2 regions of the Sodalis sp. RH14 genome follow, and region 2 is predicted to be linked to the other one. Evidence: riboswitches for the same ligand, from Rfam matches in the RefSeq annotation. Region 2 holds a riboswitch; the other holds the start of a gene.

Region 1 (11,045 bases), 2.9 Mb from region 2:
CGGCCGTGAAGGCCTTGGGCGCGCTGGACGCCGGGGCCGGCGTTTGCACCGCGTCCGGATTGTTCATGCGTGCCAGCACGTCACGCACCATGGTTTCAATTGCTTCAGCATTCATCGTCGTTACCTTAATTCGCGCATCGCCCGCGGCGGGCGCGTAGAGGTTAAAGTCGTGGCGTTCAGAGGGCGACGCTCAGTTCCTGCGGCTGCTTGCCGGTCACCACATACTTGGTTTCCTTGATATGCAGCACCGCGGATTTGGCCTGGTATTTCGGCCGGGCCATCTGATCGTTGAGCGTCGGCACAGGATCCGGCGATTCGCCCTTGGCGTAGCGCGCGGCGTTTTTACCAATATGCCGGTAGGTCTCCAGCGTCAGCAGCGGCGCCTGGGGGAACAGCTCCAGGTTGGACAGCGGCGGCAGGCCGCGCTGGTGGATAACCGTCGTTCCTTTGGACTGGATGCCGATGGAAATGCCCGACCCGCTCAGCCGGTTGCCTTCCACCGCCACAAACGCCACGTCGGAGGATTTAAAGCAGCGGATCACCCGGGCGCGCACGCCTTCCTCCTCGATGCCGGCAATCAGTTCGCGCAGGATCTGCTTATGGGGCAGGCCGATGATATTGACGGTCTGCGACAGGCCGAACGCGGGGCCGACCGCGATAATCACCTCGTCTTTATGGGTGCCGGGCCGGGCGTCGCCCACCACCTTGAGAAAATCGCAGGTCTTGCCGTCGCCGGTGGGCGCCGCGGCGGCGGGTTTGGCCGCCTGCGCGGGGGCGAAGGAGACCTGGTTATCCAGCGGCTGCATCTGGCTGAGCACGTCGCCGATGATTTGCCGTAATAGTGTTTCGTTAATTTCCATCATGGCCGCCTTGGTTAACCCAACTCACTGGGATCGAGCGCGTTGGGAATGTTTTTGATTTCTTCCCAGCGTGCGCCCTGCAAACGGTATCCGGTGGCCGGACCCGCGTAATCATTCACGTCGTTCACCGCCGACAGGACCTGGCCGTTGCCAACGATAATGGCCGAGGTATGCAGGTAATCGCCGGCAATCTTGGCTTTCTGGATATCCAGCACGCTTTGCGCCACGTCCGTGAAACCGCCTTCGGCCAATGCCTTGACCACTTCCAGTCCGGTACGGTTCTTCTCGATAATCTCCTGGGCGAACTTCATGTCCTCCACCTTATTGCGCGCCGGCATATCCTTCGAACCGTGGGCATAGGTGGCGGCGGTGACCTCCTCGTCGCTAATGGGCGGCAGGCCCATGCCGGCGAACGTGGCCTGCAGCGCGCGCGCCGCTTTATTGCGAATGGCCACCACCTGTTCCTCGCGCACCGGACGCAGCCCGCCGTCCACTTTTAAATCCCGTTGCAGGATGTTGTAGTCGTCGAAGTCCTCGGCGTCTTCATTGGAGCCGGCGAACATATTGTCGTAGTTCGGCACCGCCGAATAACCGGAGGAGATAAAGTCGGTGCCGGGCAGGAACTGCATCAGCAAACGCGCGGTACGGCGCATATCTGAATGGGTGAAGGTCTGGTCGTTGCTGGAGGCGCACTCCAGATCCAGTGACGAGCAGATCAGGTTTTCCGCCAGCACCGCGCGGATGCCCGAGGGAACCGCCGACGGGATGCCGATACAGCTTACCGACCCGTTTTGCAGCCCCTGCACCCCGGCGGCGCGGGTAATAAAAATACAGCGGGCTTCCAGGTACAGCATGGATTTGCCTTCGGCGTAGCCCATCTGCACTTCCGAGCCGGAACCGGAGGTAAAGCGCATCTTCAGGCCGCGCGAGGCGTAGGAGGAGGCGAGAAATCCTTTCGACCAGGGCGTATCGTCGCCGTCGGTAAACACCGGTTCCGTGCCGTAAACCGAAATGGTTTCGGCATAGCAGGTATGGCCCAGCATGCCGAGTTTCAGTTCGGTGGCTTCCTCCAGCGAACATTGCGTCAGCACGCCCGGCCGGCCGACCTGCGAGCCGATAAGCAACGCGATGGCGTTAAACGGCGCGTAGCGCGCCACCGCCACGGTGGTTTCCTGTTCGTCAAAGCCGCGGAAGGCGCCTTCGGCGGCGTCGGCGGCAATCTGCACCGGATTGTCCTGGATATTGGTGACGTGCGCCTGCTGCGAGGGAGTGCGCCGGGCGCGCATCTTCTGCATCGACATCATCATTTCCACCACGTTCATCTGCGACATCACTTCGACGATTTTCGCCGGCGTCATGGCGGTGGTCAGCGGGATGATATCGGCGCGCGACACGTTGGGGTCGCACAGCATTTTTGCCAGTTGTACCGAATCCATCGCCATGACTTCTTCCGACCGCGCCAGGTTAATGCCGTAGTTGGCGATAAAGTGATCGATCAGATCGAAGTCGGCGCGGGCCTTGCCGTCGAGTTCGGTAACCTTGCCGTCGACAATTTTGATCGACGGCTTGGGGTCGTTGGGACTTTCCATGGCTATAAAGCCTTCCTCGACCCACTCTTTGACGAAACCGTCCTGGTTAACCGGCCGTTTCGCCAGCGCTTCAAATCGCTTGGATTTCATGCCATCCCCCACAAGGAGTTAAATATAAGACGGACGATCGTTATGCGGCACCGCGCCGAGCGTGCCGAGCAGGGTCTTGCCGATTTCACGGGCGGAGGTCACCGCCTGGCGCACCGCGCCGGAATCGCCGGAGACCACCAGGATCACTTCGTTGCTAAAGCTGGTGCCGTTGGACGGGGAGCTGTAGGAAACCACATCGACGTTGGCGGATTTCACCGCCGTATCGGCCATCACCACGCCGATGGCGGCGGGGGCGCCGACTATCACGCCGCAGGCTTTGCCGATCGGCGCGCCGAAGGCTTTCTCCAGCGCGTAGCTGGCGCGGGCGCTATACTGCAGCTCGATATGGCCCGCCTCATTGCTGTAGACGTCGCCGAACGTCCGGTCCAGTTCCTTGAGCGCCACTTCCACCGCCCGTTTCACATCGGACACGTCCTCGCCGCCGAAAATGATCAGCGAGCCGTGTCCCGCGCCGCCTTTGGTGTCGCGGGGTAATTCGATGCTGACCACTTCGGTATTGGTCGCCTTGACCGCCTCGTCCGCCGCCATAATGTGCGGACCCGCGCCGATGCGCGTGCCGAGAATACCGATCGAGCGGTAGCGTTTTTCCAGTTTCATCGCCGTCAGCACTGCGCTGTCGACATTGGCGATCACCAAACCGATGGTGTCGCCCATGGCCGTGCCGACGAATTCCGTCAGGTTACAGGTGTTTTCCGACATATCCGGACCTCGTTCCAATGGGGAGAGAGAAGGGGGCGCCGCGGGGGCGTCGTCACCGATTTTCGCCATCACCTGGGCCAGGATCGCCTCGATGACCTTATCGGTGTTCATTCGCGGGTACCTTTAGGCAAAAATTTCTCCACATCCGCGTGGGGACGTGGGATGACATGGGTGGCGATCACTTCACCGACGTTGGCCGCCGCCATGGCGCCGGCATCGGTGGCGGCTTTCACCGCGCCGACGTCGCCGCGCACGATAACCGTCACCAGACCGGAACCGATTTTTTCATAACCGACCAATAACACATTGGCCGATTTCACCATGGTATCGGCCGCCTCAATCGCGGCGGTCAGACCTTTGGTTTCCACCATGCCCAGGGCTTCTTGTTGCATTTTTATTACCTCGACCAATCATTAAAATTCTGAGGATGTCCGAGGTAAAATATACGCATAAGCGATAAAAAATAGTGGCTTGATTACGGTGAAAATAGAAGAAATGATTGGCGATGGCATAGCAAAAAATTGTCATTTCAACTTGAAAATGCGGCGCCCTGGCTGGATTTTATCGACTTGTGCAATAACACCAATTAATTTTTTACCTTCCATAATTCAATAATAGATCTTGAAATTCAGGTCTGGCTGTGATTTTACCGGCGACCCGTTAACGGTAAAAAATAATCTCATAGCAATAATGTAGTATGGCGAAAAAACGGCAATGCCTTGCGCGGCAAGGATTGCAGCGCCTATGGCCCATAAAAATTATCGACTGTGGCGATTATTTTATATTTTAAAAAACGAAATTTTATGTCTTGTTTTTGTTACGTAAAAAGATAATTGCAGGCGAGATCTCATTTGATTGATAAATAACTTTGCTAAACGCCATGTGGGCATATAGCGTAGTGCCTTGAAGGTCTTATGTTCATTAAAAAGATTTTTTAAAAATAGACAAAATGTCAGTCGGAAGCAATGCGATTTCACGCTAATAATTATTTCATTTCGACCTCATACAGGAAAATTACGATGAGCGACACTCTACGAACGGTAAAAGGGCAATGTGTTGCCGAATTGCTCGGTACCGGGCTGTTTATGTTTTTCGGCACCAGCGTGCTGTGCGCGGCCAAGCTTGCCGGCGCCAGCTTCGGCCTGTGGGAGATTTGCGTGGTGTGGGGGCTGGGCATTGCGCTGGCGGTGTATCTGACCGCGGGTATTTCCGGCGCCCATCTGAATCCGGCGATAACCATTGCCCTGTGGCTGCTGGCTAATTTCGAGGGCAGGAAAGTGCTGCCCTATATCCTGGCCCAGGTGGCGGGGGCCTTCTTTGGCGCGGCGCTGACCTATCTGCTGTACCATAATATGTTCGGCCTCTACGAGCAGGCCCACCAGATGGTGCGCGGCAGCCAGGAGAGCCTGTTCCTGGCCAGCATCTTTTCCACTTATCCGGCAAGCGCCATCAGCGTCGGGCTGGCCGCGCTGGTGGAAACCGTCATCACCTCCATCCTGATGGGGCTTATCATGGCGCTGACCGATGACGGCAACGGCGTGCCCAAAGGTCCGCTGGCGCCGTTGCTGATCGGTATCCTGGTGGCGGTGATCGGCGCGTCCACCGCGCCGTTGACCGGTTTCGCCATGAATCCGGCGCGTGACTTCGGCCCCAAGCTGTTCACCTTTTTTGCCGGCTGGGGCGAGGTGGCGATGACCGGAGGCCGCGAGATTCCCTACTTTATCGTGCCCATCGCCGCCCCCATCGTCGGGGCGATCCTGGGCGCCGCGGTATACCGCTTCCTGATAGCGCCCCATTTGCCCGGCAATATTAAACAGGACGCGGCGGGACAACCGCCGCTGCAATCTTAAACCCCGGGCAACCCGGCCGGCACCCGGCTTCAGGACCGGGTGCCGGCGCAATCCTATAATTGTGTGATAGAGCACGGTTTTGAATAAGGAAAAAATGATTAAATCCCAAACGGCTTTAAGATATTGCGTCGTAATCGCTGCATCTTTCATTAAAACGTAACAATCAGGCGAAATATATCTTTTTTGTTACTGGTTTATTAAAAATAAGTAAAGCGCGAGAGGGCATAATATGAATTCCGGTAGTTTTATGGATTCAGAACTGATAAATAAAATCGCGCATGATTTCGCTAATGCCACCAATTTGGCTGTAGTGGTAGTCAATATCCACGGCGAGGAAGTTTCGGATTTATATCATTTCACCCCGTTTTGCCAATCATTGCGCCAGGATCCGGAAATGGGCCGCCGCTGCCGCATGAGCGACCGCTGCGGCGGACTTGAAGCCTCTAAATCCAATCAGCCCTGTATCTACCGCTGTCACGCCGGGTTGACCGATTTTTCCATTCCCCTGGTCATCGGCGGCCATTTGGTGGGATTTGTGCTGTGCGGCCAGGTGCGCATCAATGATACCGTCAAGCTGCCCGAAGTGCAGGAGAGCAGTTCCTTCACCTGGCGCCAGAACGGCGTGCTGGCCGAGCATTTCGAGAACATTCCGGTTATCGATTACGACCGGCTGCTGTCTTCCGCCGATCTGCTGAAAATCATCGTTGATAATTACCTTAAGCAACAGCTTGATTTCGTGGTGATTAAAGAACACGCGCCGGCGAGCGCCGGGCACCGGGCGGCGATCCCAAGCGCGCATGACGGCAAAATGAAAAAGGTGCTGCGTTATATCGACAGTCATTACTCAGAGGACCTGCGTCTTGAGGACGTGGCGGCGATGGTCTATCTCAGCCCTTATTATTTCAGCAAATTATTCAAAAAATACCAAGGCGTGGGTTTTAACGCCTACGTGAACCAGCAGCGTATGGAAAGCGCGCGCCAGATGCTGGAGCAAAGCGACTGGTCCATCGCCGTCATTGCGCGCAACCTCGGTTTTTCCCAGGCCAGCTATTTTTGCAAAGTGTTTCGCCAGGCCTATCGCATTACCCCCCAGGCGTATCGTGAGCAGCGTTTATCCGCGCTGAATAACAGCCCGGCAAAAAATATCGCCATGCCGCGTAATTAATCCTTTTTCCCTTTTGTCGCTTTAATTATTGTGACGTTATTATTTCCAGCCGATCGTGATCTCATTTTTTAAATTTAACCAACGCTATTTAATGCTATGGCTTTCGCCGCTGAAAATGGCCGCTCATCGCGCCATGCCGTGGCATGGCTAATTGCCGATAGCTAAAAAGTGTTATCCCCAGACAATAAATTTTAATCAAATCACCGCCGGCGAACATTTTTTTTGATCCAATCCGGGGTATATTTTCCCCAGATACTTTAGATTAACGATGACAGGGGCGCCGCCGGCAACGATTTGCCATTTCCGCGCGGCGCCAATGCCAATGTTACCAGGTTGCACGCGCCGCAAGGCCGTCAGGGAAGGAGGTGTGAATCCTCCGCAGCCCCCGCTGCTGTAATGCCGACGAATCCGGCGTCACCACTGATCGAAAATGATTGGGAAGGGCCGGAGGAGGATGACGCAAAGCCAGAAGACCTGCCTGATAACAAGAGCCGTACCGGCTCGGTAACAACTCCTTCGGTGGGAAGCGGGTTGTCCTAACGACTGCGTCGGGATAGCGCCTTTCCGCCGCCGTTGCTTACGACAATCCCGTTCGGCCCGCCCTGGCATTACGGGATACGGATGAAAGCGATACTGATTGGCGGCGCGCAAAGCGGGACCGGGAAAACATTGCTGACGCTCGGCCTGCTGCGGGTGCTGGCCAGGCGCGGCCTCAGAGCGCAGCCGTTCAAGTGCGGGCCGGATTATATCGATACCGGCTGGCATGAAGCGGTCAGCGGCATCGCCTCGCATAACTTGGACGCCTATATGCTGGGGGCTGACACGCTTAACGGCCTGTTTAACCGGCATATGCAAACTGCCGACGTGGGCGTTATCGAAGGCGTCATGGGACTCTACGACGGCCTGGGCAGCGACGGCGGCGACTGCAGCAGCGCCGCGCTGGCCAAGCAGCTGGGCGTGCCGGTGGTGCTTATTATCGACGGCAAGGCGGTATCCACCTCGGCCGCCGCCACCGTACTGGGCTTTCAACTGTTTGATCCCGCCGTCAACATCGCCGGCATTATCGTAAACCGGGTATCCTCCGCCAATCATTTCAACCTGATTAAAACCGCCATTACCCGCTACTGCGATCTGCCGGTGCTGGGGTATCTGCCGCCGCTCAGCGACTGGGCATTGCCCTCCCGGCATCTGGGCCTGGTGCCGGCGCAGGAAAACCGGCGCCTGGAGGCGCAATGGGACCAACTGGCGGACGCGGTGGAACAGCATATCGATATCGATTGTCTTCTGCGTCTTGCCGACTGCCAGTCCGCGCCGGGCCGCCTGCCCACGCCGCCCGCCGCGCCGCGTTATGCGCAGCTGACGCTGGCGCTGGCCGAGGACGAGGCGTTTCATTTCTATTATCCGGATAATCTGCAGCTCCTGCGCGATATCGGCGTGCGTATCGTGCTGTTCAGCCCGCTAAACGATCGGGAACTGCCGGCGTGCCAGATGATTTACCTCGGCGGCGGTTTTCCGGAACTCTTCGCCGACCGGCTGACGGCCAACGGCGCGATGCGGGCAGCGCTGCTGCGGGCCGGTCTGCAGGGCACGGCCATCTACGCCGAATGCGGGGGGCTGATGTACCTGGGGACTTCCCTGGAGGATCAGCAGGGCCGCGTCTTCCCCATGGTCGGCCTGTTGCGCGGCGTCAGCCGCATGAGCGAGGGACTCAAGCGTTTCGGCTATTGCGAGGGGCGGGCGCTGGCCGATAATCTGCTGACCGCCAGGGGAGAAACGTTACGCGGTCACGAATTTCACCATTCCGAATTTATCACCGATGAGCCGCCGCTGTTTACCCTCACCAAACGCGCCGCCGGCGGCGAGGTAAAACAGTGGCCGGGCGGTTATGGCGACGCCACGCTTCTCGCCAGCTACCTGCATGTGCATTTTTACCAGCGCCCGGCCTTGCTGCGGCGCTGGCTGGATAAAGGATGCGAGCTGCTATGACCTTGAGCGCCTACCTCGCCGGCTACCTGCTGGATCTGTGGCTTGGGGATCCGCCGCACTGGCCGCATCCGGTGCGCTGGATAGGCCATGCCGTCACGGGCCTGCAACGCGTTATCCGCCGTTGCTGCCGTAGCCGCCGGGCGCTGTATATCGGCGGCGGCGCGCTGTGGCTGCTGGTGGTGGGCGGCAGTGGGGGATTGACCTGGGCCTTGCTGCGCCTGCTGTCCTTTTCGCCCGCGCTGGAGTGGCTGGCCACCGCCTGGCTCACCTACACCCTGCTGGCGACCCGCTGCCTGCGCGATGCCGCCATGGCGGTTTATTACGTGCTGCGCGCGGACGACCTGGCGGCGTCGCGCCGGCAGCTGTCCTACATTGTCGGCCGCGATACCCAGCACCTGACGCGGCCGCAAATGATGCGCGCGGTGGTGGAAACGGTGGCGGAAAACAGCGTTGACGGCGTAATAGCGCCGCTGTTCTGGCTGTTTATCGGCGGCGTGCCGCTGGCGATGGCCTATAAGGCGGTCAATACCCTGGATTCCATGGTGGGGTACCGCACGCCGCAGTACGAAGCCATCGGCTGCGTATCGGCGCGAATGGACGACGCGGCCAACTGGCTGCCGGCGCGATTGGGCTGGCTGCTGCTGGCGCTGGCCGCCGGCCTGTTGCGTCTGGACGGGCGCGGCGCCTGGCGCATTGGCTGGCGCGATCGCTATCAGCATAAAAGCCCGAACTGCGCCTGGTCGGAGGCGACGGTGGCGGGCGCGCTGGGGGTGCGGCTGGGCGGACCCAATGATTATTTCAGCATCCGGGTGGAAAAACCCTGGATTGGCGAGGCGCGGCGCGAGATTGCCCTTGGCGACATCATCCACAGCATCCGCTTGATGTATGTCGCCTCCGCGCTGATGCTGGCGACGATGTGCCTGCTCCGCGCCGGCGGCGCGGGATTAGGGTGGTGGTGAGACTTAACAGGGCTGTATAACAGGGCGCAGGCCCGGAGCTGTAACGCGAATGAGTTATATCAAACAACCGCAACAAATCGAGCGCACCAGTTTTGCCATTATCCGGGAGATCATTGCCCGCGAGCGTCCCGATTTCCATTTCCAGGATATCTGGCAGGAAAAAATCATCCTGCGCGCCATCCACACCAGCGCCGACTTCGACTGGCTGGATATTCTGCATTTCTCGGCCGGCGCGGCTGAACGCATGGCCGACGCCCTGAGCCGGGGCTGCACGATATATACCGATACCACCATGGCGCTGTCCGGCATCAATAAGACCGCGCTGGCGCAGCTGGGCGGTAAAGCGGCTTGTTATATCGGCGATGCCGGTATCGCCGAGCAGGCGCGGGCGCAGGGCATGACGCGCTCAATGGCGGCGGTGGACTATGTGGTGGCGCGCGCCGGCCGGGAGCCGGACAACAGCCTGTTTGTGTTCGGCAACGCGCCCACCGCGCTGTTTCGCCTGCTGGAGCATGTCGGTCGGTCGGATTACCGGCCGCAGGGAGTGATAGGCGTGCCGGTGGGGTTTGTCGGCGCCAGCGAATCCAAGCAGGCGCTGGCCGACAGTCCGTTGACCTGCATCGCCGCGCTGGGCCGCAAAGGCGGCAGCAATATCGCCGCGGCCATCGTCAACGCCCTCCTTTATCAACTGCGGGAGGCATGATGGACGACGTGGTCTGGCACAACGGCCGGGCGCTGCGCAAGGGGTATACCACCGGATCCTGCGCCACCGCGGCGGCTAAAGTCGCCGCCGAGATGCTCTTGCGCCAGCAGGTGATAGATACCGTTTCCATCGTGACGCCGTCCGGCGTCACGCTGTGCCTGAACGTCGAGCTGCCGTTGATAAGCCCCGGCGAGGCCACCGCCGCCATTCGCAAGGACGGCGGCGATGACGTGGACGCCACCGACGGCATGCTGATTTTTGCCCGCTTAAGACTGCGCGCCGATGCCGCCATTATCATTGAGGGCGGCGCCGGCGTGGGCCGGGTAACCCGCAACGGCATCGGCCTGGCTATCGGCCAGGCGGCGATTAACAACACTCCCCGTCATACCATCGAGACGGCGGTGCGCGAGGTCATCGGGCCGGATCGCGGCGCGGATGTGGAGATTTTCGCCCCGGAAGGGGAAGCGCGGGCGCGGAAAACCTATAACGCGCGCCTGGGCATCTTGGGAGGTATTTCCATTATCGGCACCAGCGGCATCGTGACGCCGATGTCGGAGGAAAGCTGGAAGAAATCCCTGTCGCTTGAGCTGGGCATGAAGCGCGCCGACGGCATGGACCGGGTGATCCTGGTGCCGGGCAACCACGGCGAGCGTTTCGTCGGCGAACGGCTGGGTATCGATAAACGTTACGTTGTCACTATGAGCAATTTTGTCGGCTATATGCTTAAGGAGGCGGAGCGCCTGGGGTTTCGCCAGATCCTGATGGTCGGCCATTTCGGCAAACTGGTGAAGGTGGCGGCGGGGATCTTCCATACCCATAGCCATATCGCCGACGGACGCATGGAAACGCTGATTGCCTGGCTGGCCTTGTGCGACGCCCCCCACGCGCTGATGCATCAGGTGGCGGCGTGCGTGACCACCGAGGAGGCGATGGCGTTAATCGACGCCGCCGGCTGGCAGCGGGTATACCCGGCCATTGCCGCGCGCGTCGCCGCCCGCATGGCCGAGCTGTTGCGTTTTTCCTCTGCGCCGCCCCGCTGCGATGCGCTGCTGTTCTCCTTCGATCAGCAGATCCTCGGCAGCAGCCGGCCGACGGCGGAATTGAGAGAGGCCTTCCGATGAAC
Region 2 (11,045 bases):
GCAGGATTTTCTGCAGCACCGGCAGGGCGATGGTTTCGCCATGAAGCTTGGCTTCAGCAAGCTCCACCAGCTCGGCGGATCCAAGCGTAATGATATGGCAATCCGCGGCGAATTTAGCGATCAGCTCATGGGTATAGCTACGGTGCACGGTGGCGCGGGTAGCCAACAGCCCGACGATACCATTACGGGTTAGCTTGGCGGCGGGTTTTATCGCCGGCACTACGCCGACAATAGGGCACTCAAACCGCTCGCGCAGGGCCGGCAGGGAAATGGTGCTGGCGGTATTGCAGGCGACAATCACCATATCAAGCACGTGCAGGCGCTGCACCGCCGCAACGATATTCACGACCCGCTGGACAATAAAGTCTTCCGGCTTTTCGCCATACGGAAAAGCCTCATTGTCGAATACGTAGATATAATGCGGGTCCGGCAACAGTTGCCGCACTTCATCATAGATAGATAAACCGCCCACGCCAGAGTCGAAAATCAGGATCGTGGGCCGTTTGATGTTGCTACCGTCAGAAGGAATAAGTTCCGGTGAGATAAAATTCTCGCTCTGCGGTCTGGTAGCCATAAGCCGTCTCATAGTCTTTGTCGAACAGATTGGCTATTCTACCACGAACCGTCAGATGGGGGGTTAGCGGATAAGAGGCGGCGATGTCCCACAAACTGACGCCGCCCATTCGCACCCGGTCATTCGTGTTGTAGTTGGTATCGTAACGCTCGCCGAGATAACGGTAGTTAAGCGACCAGTCGATATCGGCCACCTGCCAATCCAGCTGATATTTCACCTGCTGCTTGGCGCGTCGCGCCAGCACCTGATTGGTGGAGGCGTCGCGGGGATCGAGGTACTCCAGCGTCAGTTGATGCTGCAGCGGGCCGGTATAGACCGAGCCGGTCCATTCCACACCTTTGATCCGCGCCTTGCCGATATTCTTATAAGTGTCGTCGTTGGTGTCATAATCAATCAGGTTGTCGATATCATTGCGGTACGCCGAGACGCGCCAGGTCAGCGGGCCGGTCAGCCCTTCCACCCCGCCCTCCCATTGCTTGCTCTCCTCGGGTTTTAAATCTTCGTTGCCGCCAAAACCACTGTAAAGCTGACTCAGGTTGGGTGCCTTGTAGGCGGTGCCGTAAGACCCGATAAGCCGGTAGCCCTCAATGAACTCCCAGGCGGCGCTGGTTTGCCACGTGCCGTGCCAGCCGAACTGCGAATTATCATCACCGCGCACCGCGCCCTCGAGGGTAACCGGCCCGACAAGCTGCGAAGCGGTGGCGTAGATACCGGTATTGCGTTGCTCATAGCCGTCGGTAAGGTAACCGGTGCCTGGTTCGGTGGTCTGCTTTTGCCAGTCCACCCCAGCGCCTGCCGTGCCATGGCCTGTCTGCAGGGTATTGCTCCACTGCGCATTATACTGTTTGGAATCGTCAAGGGTGGCGGAGGCGGAATAGGGTCCATATTGAGGATCGTAGTTATAATCCTGAGTATGGTTATAGCTAAAGGACAGCTGCGACGCGTAGATCCCGTCCTGGTAACGCATGCCGGTATCGTAAGTACGGCTGTAGAGTTTACGGGTATCGGGCAGCGCGTCAAAATGATCAGGGTCGGTATAGGCGTAGCTGCCGTCATAGCCGCTGCGGTTGTCGTAGCCATAGGCGCGGGCAAAACCGCTGAACTGCTGGTTAAAGATATGATCAAGCGAGGCAAACAACGTTTTGCTCATAAAACCATCGCGGTCGGGCTGCGCGGGATCGCCATAGGTATCCGGCAGGTTGGCGCGCACATCAAAACCATGGGTATAGGTATAGTTGCCCGCAACGGTGGCGGTGGTGTCCTCTCCAAGCTGTTGCTGGGTGGAGCCATCATAGGTTTGATAGCCATGGGACCCTATGCCGGTGCTGAGGGTGGTGCCCGGCTGCTCGCGTGTGGTAATGATATTCACCACGCCGCCGATGGCGTCCGACCCATAGACCGCGGAACGCGGGCCGCGGATATATTCGATGCGCTGCACCAGGGACAGCGGAATCTGGCTAAGGTCGGAAGAACCTGAGATGCCGGCCTGGTTCAGCCTCACGCCGTCTATCAGCACCAGGGCATGGCTTGAATCGGTGCCGCGGATAAACAGTGAGCTTTGCTGCCCCAATCCGCCGGATTGGGCGATATCCACGCCCGGCAGACGGCTTAGCGCTTCGGCCACCGATTTGATCTGGCCGCGGTCGATATCGCTGCGGGTAACCACGCTGGTCGGTGCCAGTACGGTGGATATTGGCTGGGGAAAACGGTTGGCGGATACGACCATCATTTGCGCGGCCTGATCCTGGGCGCCGTCTTGCGCCCACCCGGAGAATGCCGTGACGCAGAGCGCCAGCAGCACGGTATTGTTAATCTTAGGCATTGCCATAGCATCCAAATGATAAAATAGGATGCCGCAGGTTCCATGTTTGATGGCTCGCGATAAACAGGGATATTGCGACAGAATACCGGCAGGTTTTCGGGCTTGGGATGCGTATAATACGCCAGGCGACGACTTCCCATCATAAAGACAGTGTCTGCTTGCGCGATCGCCCTGAAGTCCCCTTACCGCTGCGCGTCAGCTCCAGCTTTCCACTGGATTCCCTTTTAACTTACGAAAGACCGGACAATAATCCTACAATCAAAGAGATAAGCATGTCTATAGCACTAATAATCAAACTATTTATAAGCGCAACAACACTGGACATCACCGGTTTATCCCCTACAATCCCCCACAAAGTGGTACAAATAACGGATATTAGCGAGAGATCATCATGACCGACGAGACGTTACCCATTAGCGCGTATGAAACCCAACTGGCGGAAAAAGCCGCTCGACTGAACGCGATGATGGCGGCGTTTCAGGCGCCCGAGGCGGAAATATTCCGCTCGCAGCCCGAACATTACCGGATGCGTGCTGAATTCCGGGTCTGGCATGATGAGCAGGATTTGTATCATATAATGTTTGATCAGCAGACCAAGGACCGGATCCGCATCGATCACTTCGCCGCCGGCGGCGAACTGATGAACCGATTGATGGTCGCCATGATGGACGCATTGCGGCCATCGCCGATCCTGCGGCGCAAGCTGTTCCAGCTTGATTACCTGACGACCCTGAGCGGTGAAGCGGTGATTACCCTTATCTATCATCGTCCGTTAGACGACGAATGGCGCGAGCATGCGGGCGCGCTGCGCGATCATCTGAGGACGCAGGGTTTTGCGGTCAACCTGATTGGCCGCGCCACCAAAACCAAAATTTGCCTGGACCGTGATTATGTCGATGAGCGCTTGCCGGTGGCGGGACGGGAAATCATTTACCGTCAAATCGAAAATAGCTTTACCCAACCCAACGCCGCCGTGAATATCCAAATGCTTGAGTGGGCGCTCTCGGCCACTGAACCGGCACAAGGGGATCTGCTGGAGCTGTATTGCGGCAACGGCAATTTTTCCCTGGCGCTGGCGGGCAATTTTAACCGGGTGCTGGCCACGGAAATAGCCAAGCCTTCGGTGGAAGCGGCACAGTTTAATATCGCCGCCAATCGAATGACCAACGTGCAGATTATCCGCATGTCGGCTGAGGAGTTTACCCAAGCCATGCAAGGGGTGCGGGAGTTTACCCGCCTGAAGGACATCGACCTGGCAAGCTACCGCTGCGAAACCATATTTGTCGACCCGCCGCGCAGCGGGTTGGATGATGCCACCGTCAGGCTGGTGCAGGGGTATCCGCGCATCCTGTATATCTCATGTAACCCGGAATCGTTGTGCGGTAATTTGACAACGTTGGCGGAAACCCACCGTATCGAACGATTGGCGCTGTTTGATCAATTTCCTTATACCCGCCATATGGAATGCGGAGTGCTGTTAACCGCCAAAACGCAGCCATAGATCAATGGCACCTAAAATGAGGCTCTTACGCATGCTTCGTGCCCGCCTAGAGCCGCTGATCCCCCTTAAAGGATGTTTATTTGTCACTGTCATAGTCAATGCTGGTGACATTTCAGCTTGACCGACCGCCCCCGGGGTGCGGACAGCAAAGGCGCTGAACTAGCAATCGAAGCCTAAAGCGGTATCGTTTATTTTCATGAGACCGAGATAAAATAACGCACCCATAAAAAAACTGACCATGGACATCTTTAACATGCCAGGCTTATGATTAAACTGGTTATGGGCGGCTTGATAAACATAATCTATTACAAAGGCTGCAGCGCCGGCCATAAGTCCGGTCATGAAACAATTTACCAGCGTATTTTCAAATAGCTCGTGGCGCCACTGTTCTGTATCGCATCTCGTGCGGATTTCACTGCATATCTCCTTCAACTCTGCGCAAGACTTTTCCATCGCTAACGTTTTATCAATGTTAATCCTGCAATCTTGCAGCGGTTTCCAGCATCCTTCCAACTCAAGCTGGAAGTAGCATCGGTCGGCCCTTGCGGCTTTCAGGCTACCTAACAAATCATAAATTAACTTATTTGTTAATGATACGGTAAGCGGGATGGAAATCACCGATAAAGGATTAGAGCAACAAAACGCCGTGGCGGAATTGCAGGCACGTGCCAATTTCGTCATCAACTTAAAAAATTTGCTTGTCGTATTATTGTGATATTTATCGGCATGAGACACTTGGCTGTCCATCCCGGCATTATTCTTTTCTCGATTATTAATTTCAGGGTTCATATAATGATTCCTCGGCAAAGGGATTAAATGGCATAACGATGTAAAAAGACGAAAGCGCTGATAGACTATTTTCACAAATAAAGGTTAAACTCCCCGAAGCCGGTAATATCCCTAACAACCGCCCGGGTCGGTGCCTGCAAGCGGCAAAATTGATTCCGAAGTTAGCCGGTTCGCTTACAGTAGCCGCCTGACCAGATTAACTATCCTATTGGGTAATATTGTCCAGTTCAATGTCGATAAAGTTTGTATAAGCCACACCGGCTAAAGCGCCTACGATAAAACCAATTCCTACGGTATAAAAAACACTATCACGATGACGCAGCGGATCCGCACCACAAAATGATTTGCATGATTCTAGCGCACAGCCTGCGGCGAATCCCGCAGCGCCGCCGCCCAACATGCCGATGCTCAAACCCAGGCCCATGATTTTGCCTTTCCATTCCCTGACGTCCAGATGGGTAACGGGGGGCGGCTTGCTGATATTTTGGATTGAAACAGCGATAAGCCGTTGGGCGCCAAAGACGATACCTATTGCCGACGCGGCAGACAAAGTGACTACAGACAGGGTCTTGATAAAGGGTAAGGCGCTGTTGGCCGCGCCGCTAAATGATCTGGCAAAACGCGTAACGCCCTGACCGAAACCATTATCCCCCTGGCTAATCTCCTCTAAAGGGCAATGGGTTGTTGTGGTCGGCATTGTTGGGTCTGAGACAGGCATCATTAACTCCTATCAATACTAACTAATTTTCTATTACATAAAATCGATCCGAAGATAAACTGAAGGCTGATATTTCTACCTATCATCATAAGAATACCCCCCGCCATAGGCCTTTTTAAGAATCACAGATAATTAAGCGCACTTGAAAAGTGAGGGTACCATAACAAGCCTAGAGAGAAATAGAATAAGGCGACTATACAGTACATAGCTAATGGAACTCTAGCAATACGATTAAAATTAAATAACTTATTAATTAACGAGTTTATATTACCGAGCGTAAACCCAGCGACAAAACAAGCCGCCATGATACCCATACATAGCTTATAGTTGAAAATATTATACTGCGGATCATATATCTGCAAGCTGGTAGAACCCATAGGGGGTGCTTCATTTCGGTTGGTCACAATAGAAATTCCTCGGAAATAGCTATTTGCCGACAGCGCCGTGGACAGGGCAACCCCTGCTTTATAGCAAATTTTAGGTAGCGTCATTACAGCATTGTTGACCTGGACTAATGGCTGGGAAAACAGGGGGCGCGCAGAAAACTCATCGTCAGTCTCATCATCCGATGAAATATAAAAAAAATTGTCATGTATTATTGGATTACGCATAGTTATGTTGGAGAAATTCAAATTACACATAATTAACACCCTATTTTACTTGAAGTAAAACTTCATTTGCTTATATTTTACAAGGCTAACCGCAGGAAAAAACTTTACTATAAATACATAAAAAACAACAGGAGAGAATATCTTAATGAAAATTTTTGTATAGCGTTCAAAAGAATTAATAATTATACTTTTCTCTTTGATAAATTAGCAACCTTTGAGCATAGCGGAGTTCATTTTGTAAAACGACGGATTATACGTCATTTAAAAATAGCAGATGCGGTCTTCGCGTTCAGTATTGGCTATTGTTTAATAATCCAGGCTCAAGAAATTTATGAATCCCGTTGGATTTTGTCTAGCCGTTTCAATTTGCGCCCAATCCAGAATACCAGGACCACCATCAGGATGGCTGGAATAAAATTTGAGCCGATAACCGGGTATTCCACCCGGATAATAGCACTGTACATCAACAGGCCCAGCAGGAAGCTTGCCGCCGCCAGGGAAGGATAACCCTCCGGCATGGCGCAGTCGCGATAATGATGGTGCAGGCAGTATACCGACAGCACCAGCGAAATCAGCGGGAAGATGGAAAAAGGCACAATAGTGCTGAACAGGGCCGCGAAGGAGCCGTTAATGGATAAACCGGCAATCAGCGCCAATAGGAGCGTGCCTTTTTCACCCAGGGGTCGTGTCGTCATATTATCTACCTGCTTGCGTCAAAAGAGAGGGCGGTCGACTTTTCCTGTTCCCGGCGATACCAGTAAAACGCGCCCTTCGAAATCATGCGCAACTGAAGGACCAGCCTCTCTTCCAGCAGCCTGCGCTGATTGACGTCCACATCCAGCGCTTCCGCGCCGGCGTTAAAGACAATGATAACCATGGCCTCGGCCTGGGCTTCGGTGAAGCTGCGCGGCATATGGTTTTCCAGCTCGAGGTAATCGGCCAACTCCGCGATAAAATGCTGTATTTCCCGGGCGACGGCGGCGCGAAACGCCGCCGAAGTGCCGGATCGCTCGCGTAGCAACAGGCGAAAAGCGTTAGGGTTATTGCCGATAAACTCCATAAACGTGGCCACCGACGTACGGATAACGCTGCCGCCTTTAGCGATACGCTGGCGCGCCTGGCGCATCAGTTGGCGCAGCATCAGGCCGCTTTCGTCCACCATGGTAAGGCCCAGTTCATCGACATCGCGAAAGTGGCGATAGAACGAGGTGGGCGCAATGCCGGCTTCACGGGCTACTTCGCGCAGGCTCAGGCTGGCAAAACTACGCTCGGCGCTTAACTGGCTAAAGGCCGCTTCGACAAGGGAACGACGGGTCCGCTCTTTTTGTTGCGCTCTGACGCCCATAGTCCTGACCTGCCCCACATTACCGGTAAAAATGCCACTATATCAAAATTTGTTGCAACAGCGTTGATACAAACTGCGAATTTTGACGTAATGTTGTTCGCCGTAGGCGCCGGTGCCATAGACCAAGAAAAAAGGCCGTTAAGATTGGGATCTCCCGTCTACAATGTTACATTGACGTTGTGATTTTGTATAAATATAGGCTAAGCCGGTATGCAACCACAGTACGATTACGATGCCATTATCATTGGTTCAGGCCCGGGTGGGGAAGGCGCCGCCATGGGACTGACGAAACAGGGCGCCCGCGTCGCGGTTATCGAACGCTATAACAGCGTCGGCGGCGGCTGTACCCATTGGGGGACCATTCCCTCCAAGGCGCTGCGCCAGGCGGTTAGCCGGATTATCGAATTTAACCAGAATCCGCTGTATAACGGTAGTCAACATCTGCCGCGCGCCAGCTTCGCCGATATCCTGCATCACGCCGATAGCGTGATAAAACAGCAGATCCGGATGCGCCAGGGATTTTATGAACGTAATCAGTGCCGGATTATTACCGGCGACGCAACTTTTGTGGATGCCCATACCGTCAAGGTCCAGTATCCGGATAATACCGCCGAGCATTTCAGCGCGGCGCATATCGTTATCGCCTGTGGTTCCCGTCCGTATCATCCCAACGATGTCGATTTCACCCATCCGCGCATTTATGACAGCGATTCCATCCTGGATTTAAAGCACGATCCGCAGCATGTGATTATTTATGGCGCCGGCGTGATCGGCTGTGAATATGCATCAATCTTTCGCGGCATGAACGTCAAGGTGGATCTGATCAATACGCGCGACAGGCTGTTGGCCTTTCTCGACCAGGAAATGTCGGACGCGCTGTCATACCATTTTTGGGAAAACGGCGTGGTTATCCGCCATAACGAAGAATATGAAAAAATCGAAGGCACCGAGAATGGCGTGGAAGTCCACTTCCGTTCCGGCAAAAGGATGCGCGCGGACTGCCTGCTGTATGCCAATGGGCGCACCGGCAATACCGATTCGCTGTCCCTTGGCAACGTGGGACTGGAGGCGGACAGCCGGGGGCTGATTAAAGTCAACAGCATGTACCAGACCGCCCTGACGCATATTTACGCCGTCGGCGATGTTATCGGCTACCCAAGCCTTGCCTCGGCCGCTTATGACCAGGGGCGAATCGCCGCACAGGTGATCATCAAGGGCCAGGCCAATGTGCAGCTGATTGAAAATATACCCACCGGTATCTATACCATTCCCGAAATCAGCTCGGTGGGTAAAACCGAACAGGAATTAACGCTGCTGAAGGTGCCGTACGAAGTGGGACGGGCGCAGTTCAAGCATCTGGCGCGCGCGCAGATTGTCGGCATGAATGTCGGCAGCCTGAAAATCCTTTTTCACCGTGATACCCGGCAGATACTCGGCATCCACTGCTTTGGCGAGCGCGCCGCGGAGATCATCCATATCGGCCAGGCCATCATGGAGCAAAAAGGCGAAGGCAATACTATCGATTATTTCGTTAATACCACCTTCAACTATCCCACCATGGCGGAAGCCTTCCGTGTGGCGGCGCTGAACGGCTTAAACCGCCTCTTTTAAGTCGGTACCCATATAGGTCTGCATATGGGTGCGTATCGACTCGGCCAACTGCTCATAGCGGGCGCGCAGCGGTGAGCCGGGCCGGTAGACCAACGCCACGGTGCGTTTCGGCTCTGGTTTATAGCATTTCATATAACAGACGCCGTCACGCTTACGCTCATTAGGCACCGCCAATGCGGGCAGCAAGGTAATGCCGCTGCCGGCCGCCACCATGTTGCGCAGGGTTTCCAGGCTGGTGGCGCGAAAATGCGTATCCTCGTCGGCGCCGGCCTGGAAGCAGAAGCCCAGCGCCTGATCGCGCAGGCAATGGCCGTCTTCCAGCATCAACAGCTTCTCCCCCGATAAATCCGACATCGGCACACGTTCACGGTCCGCCCAGGGATGATCGGCATAAACAGCCAGTTGCATTGGTTCATCGAATAACGGGATTTCGATAAAAGCTTCGCTCTCTTTTACCAAGGCCAGGATGGCGCAATCGAGTTTGCCGCTGTCCAGTTGCAGCAGCAGTTGACTGGTCTGGGCCTCGTGCAGGTACATTTCCAGCTTCGGGTAGGTCTCATGCAGGGTGGGGATAATATGCGGCAGTAAATAGGGGCCGACGGTAGGGATCAGGCCGATATGCAATGGGCCGGACATGGACTCCCCCTGCTGGCTGGCCATCTCGCGCAGTATTTTCACTTCGCGCAGGACCGTGCGGGCCTGATCCACCAGCAGCAGCCCGGCCTGGGTGAACAGGACCTTACGGCTGGTGCGCTCCAGCAGCATCACGCCCAGTTCGTCTTCCAGCTTACGAATCTGGCCGCTCAGGGTGGGCTGGCTGACATGACTGGCATCGGCCGCCCGTCGGAAATGACGGTGCTCGGCCAGGGCCACCAAATACTCAAGATCGCGAATATTCATTAACATCCTCCGTGCCGCGATAGTTCGCGTCGATAGATAGGATAGCAATCAACGATTATCCCTATCAATAGTTAATCTTAATAATAATTCCCGCGCAGTATGACAAGCTGTTAAAGTCACTTTTTTCTTTTCTGTTAAGAGGTTCTTCAATGTTTAGTAGTCATGAAGGCAAGAAAGTCCCATCGGTTACTTTCCACACCCGTAAGGATGACAACTGGGTCGATATCTCTTCCGACGAACTGTTCAAGCATAAAACGGTTATCGTATTTTCACTGCCGGGCGCCTTTACGCCTACCTGCTCCTCCAGCCATTTACCGCGCTACAATGAGCTGGCCGGGTTATTCCACAAGCACGGCGTGGACAGCATCGTCTGTATTTCGGTTAACGATACGTTTGTCATGAACGCCTGGCAAGCCGACCAAAACGCCGAACATATTACCTTTATCCCCGACGGCAACGGTGAATTTACCCAGGGCATGGGCATGCTGGTGGAAAAAGCCGAGCTGGGATTCGGCCCGCGCTCATGGCGTTATTCGATGCTGGTACGCGACGGCGTGGTGGAAAAAATGTTTGTTGAACCGAACAAACCGGGCGACCCGTTCGAAGTTTCCGACGCCGATACCATGCTGTGTTACCTGGCGCCGGAATGCAAAGTCCAGGAATCCGTTTCGCTGTTTACCAAACCAGGCTGTCCGTTCTGCGCCAAAGCCAAGCAGATGCTGCGCGACAACGGAATCCAGTATGAAGAAATCTCATTGGGTAAAGACGCCACCACCGTCAGTCTGCGCGCGGTAACCGGCCGTTCCACCGTGCCGCAGGTGTTTATCGGCGGGCGCCATATCGGCGGCAGCGAAGAGCTGGAAGCATTTTTACTGCAACCGGCCTGACAGCTACGCCAAACGGTTTTTCGCCTCGGCAATGGCGGCCGCCACCTGCTGCGGCGACACGCCGCCTTTTGCCGAGCGTTTGTCCAGGCACGATTGCAGCGACAGGGCCGGATAAACATCCTCGCCAATAACCGGGCTGAACGCCTGCAATTCAGCCAGCTCCAGCGCTTCCAGGGCTTTGCCCTGGCCGATGGCCTCGACTACCGCCTCGCCGACGATATGATGCGCCTCGCGAAACGGGATGCCCTTGGCGACCAGGTAATCGGCCAGTTCGGTGGCATTGGCAT

What was found. Region 2 has a riboswitch for cobalamin ahead of btuB (TonB-dependent vitamin B12 receptor BtuB). Riboswitches for the same ligand answer to the same signal wherever they lie in the genome.
Region 1: linked by a shared signal. The riboswitch ahead of ACL2XQ_RS13900 (cobyrinate a,c-diamide synthase) and the one ahead of btuB (TonB-dependent vitamin B12 receptor BtuB) in region 2 are both predicted to bind cobalamin.

Annotation. Positions count from the first base shown of each region.
Region 1 is NZ_CP178739.1:3,047,998-3,059,042, reverse strand. It holds gene pduE (propanediol dehydratase small subunit PduE) at 1-115, opposite strand, end outside; gene ACL2XQ_RS13930 (propanediol/glycerol family dehydratase medium subunit) at 177-860, opposite strand; gene pduC (propanediol dehydratase large subunit PduC) at 875-2,539, opposite strand; gene pduB (propanediol utilization microcompartment protein PduB) at 2,558-3,370, opposite strand; gene pduA (propanediol utilization microcompartment protein PduA) at 3,367-3,651, opposite strand; gene ACL2XQ_RS13910 (MIP/aquaporin family protein) at 4,279-5,109, shown strand; gene pocR (transcriptional regulator PocR) at 5,339-6,274, shown strand; cobalamin riboswitch at 6,588-6,771, shown strand; gene ACL2XQ_RS13900 (cobyrinate a,c-diamide synthase) at 6,896-8,260, shown strand; gene cbiB (adenosylcobinamide-phosphate synthase CbiB) at 8,257-9,219, shown strand; gene ACL2XQ_RS13890 (cobalt-precorrin-8 methylmutase) at 9,269-9,922, shown strand; gene cbiD (cobalt-precorrin-5B (C(1))-methyltransferase CbiD) at 9,919-11,043, shown strand; gene ACL2XQ_RS13880 (cobalt-precorrin-7 (C(5))-methyltransferase) at 11,040-11,045, shown strand, end outside.
Region 2 is NZ_CP178739.1:5,969,027-5,980,071, reverse strand. It holds gene murI (glutamate racemase) at 1-574, opposite strand, end outside; gene btuB (TonB-dependent vitamin B12 receptor BtuB) at 519-2,396, opposite strand; cobalamin riboswitch at 2,466-2,655, opposite strand; gene trmA (tRNA (uridine(54)-C5)-methyltransferase TrmA) at 2,788-3,897, shown strand; gene ACL2XQ_RS27170 (hypothetical protein) at 4,057-4,686, opposite strand; gene ACL2XQ_RS27165 (hypothetical protein) at 4,892-5,407, opposite strand; gene ACL2XQ_RS27160 (hypothetical protein) at 5,527-6,045, opposite strand; gene ACL2XQ_RS27155 (YijD family membrane protein) at 6,345-6,710, opposite strand; gene fabR (HTH-type transcriptional repressor FabR) at 6,716-7,360, opposite strand; gene sthA (Si-specific NAD(P)(+) transhydrogenase) at 7,571-8,971, shown strand; gene oxyR (DNA-binding transcriptional regulator OxyR) at 8,954-9,871, opposite strand; gene ACL2XQ_RS27135 (glutathione peroxidase) at 10,021-10,758, shown strand; gene argH (argininosuccinate lyase) at 10,762-11,045, opposite strand, start outside.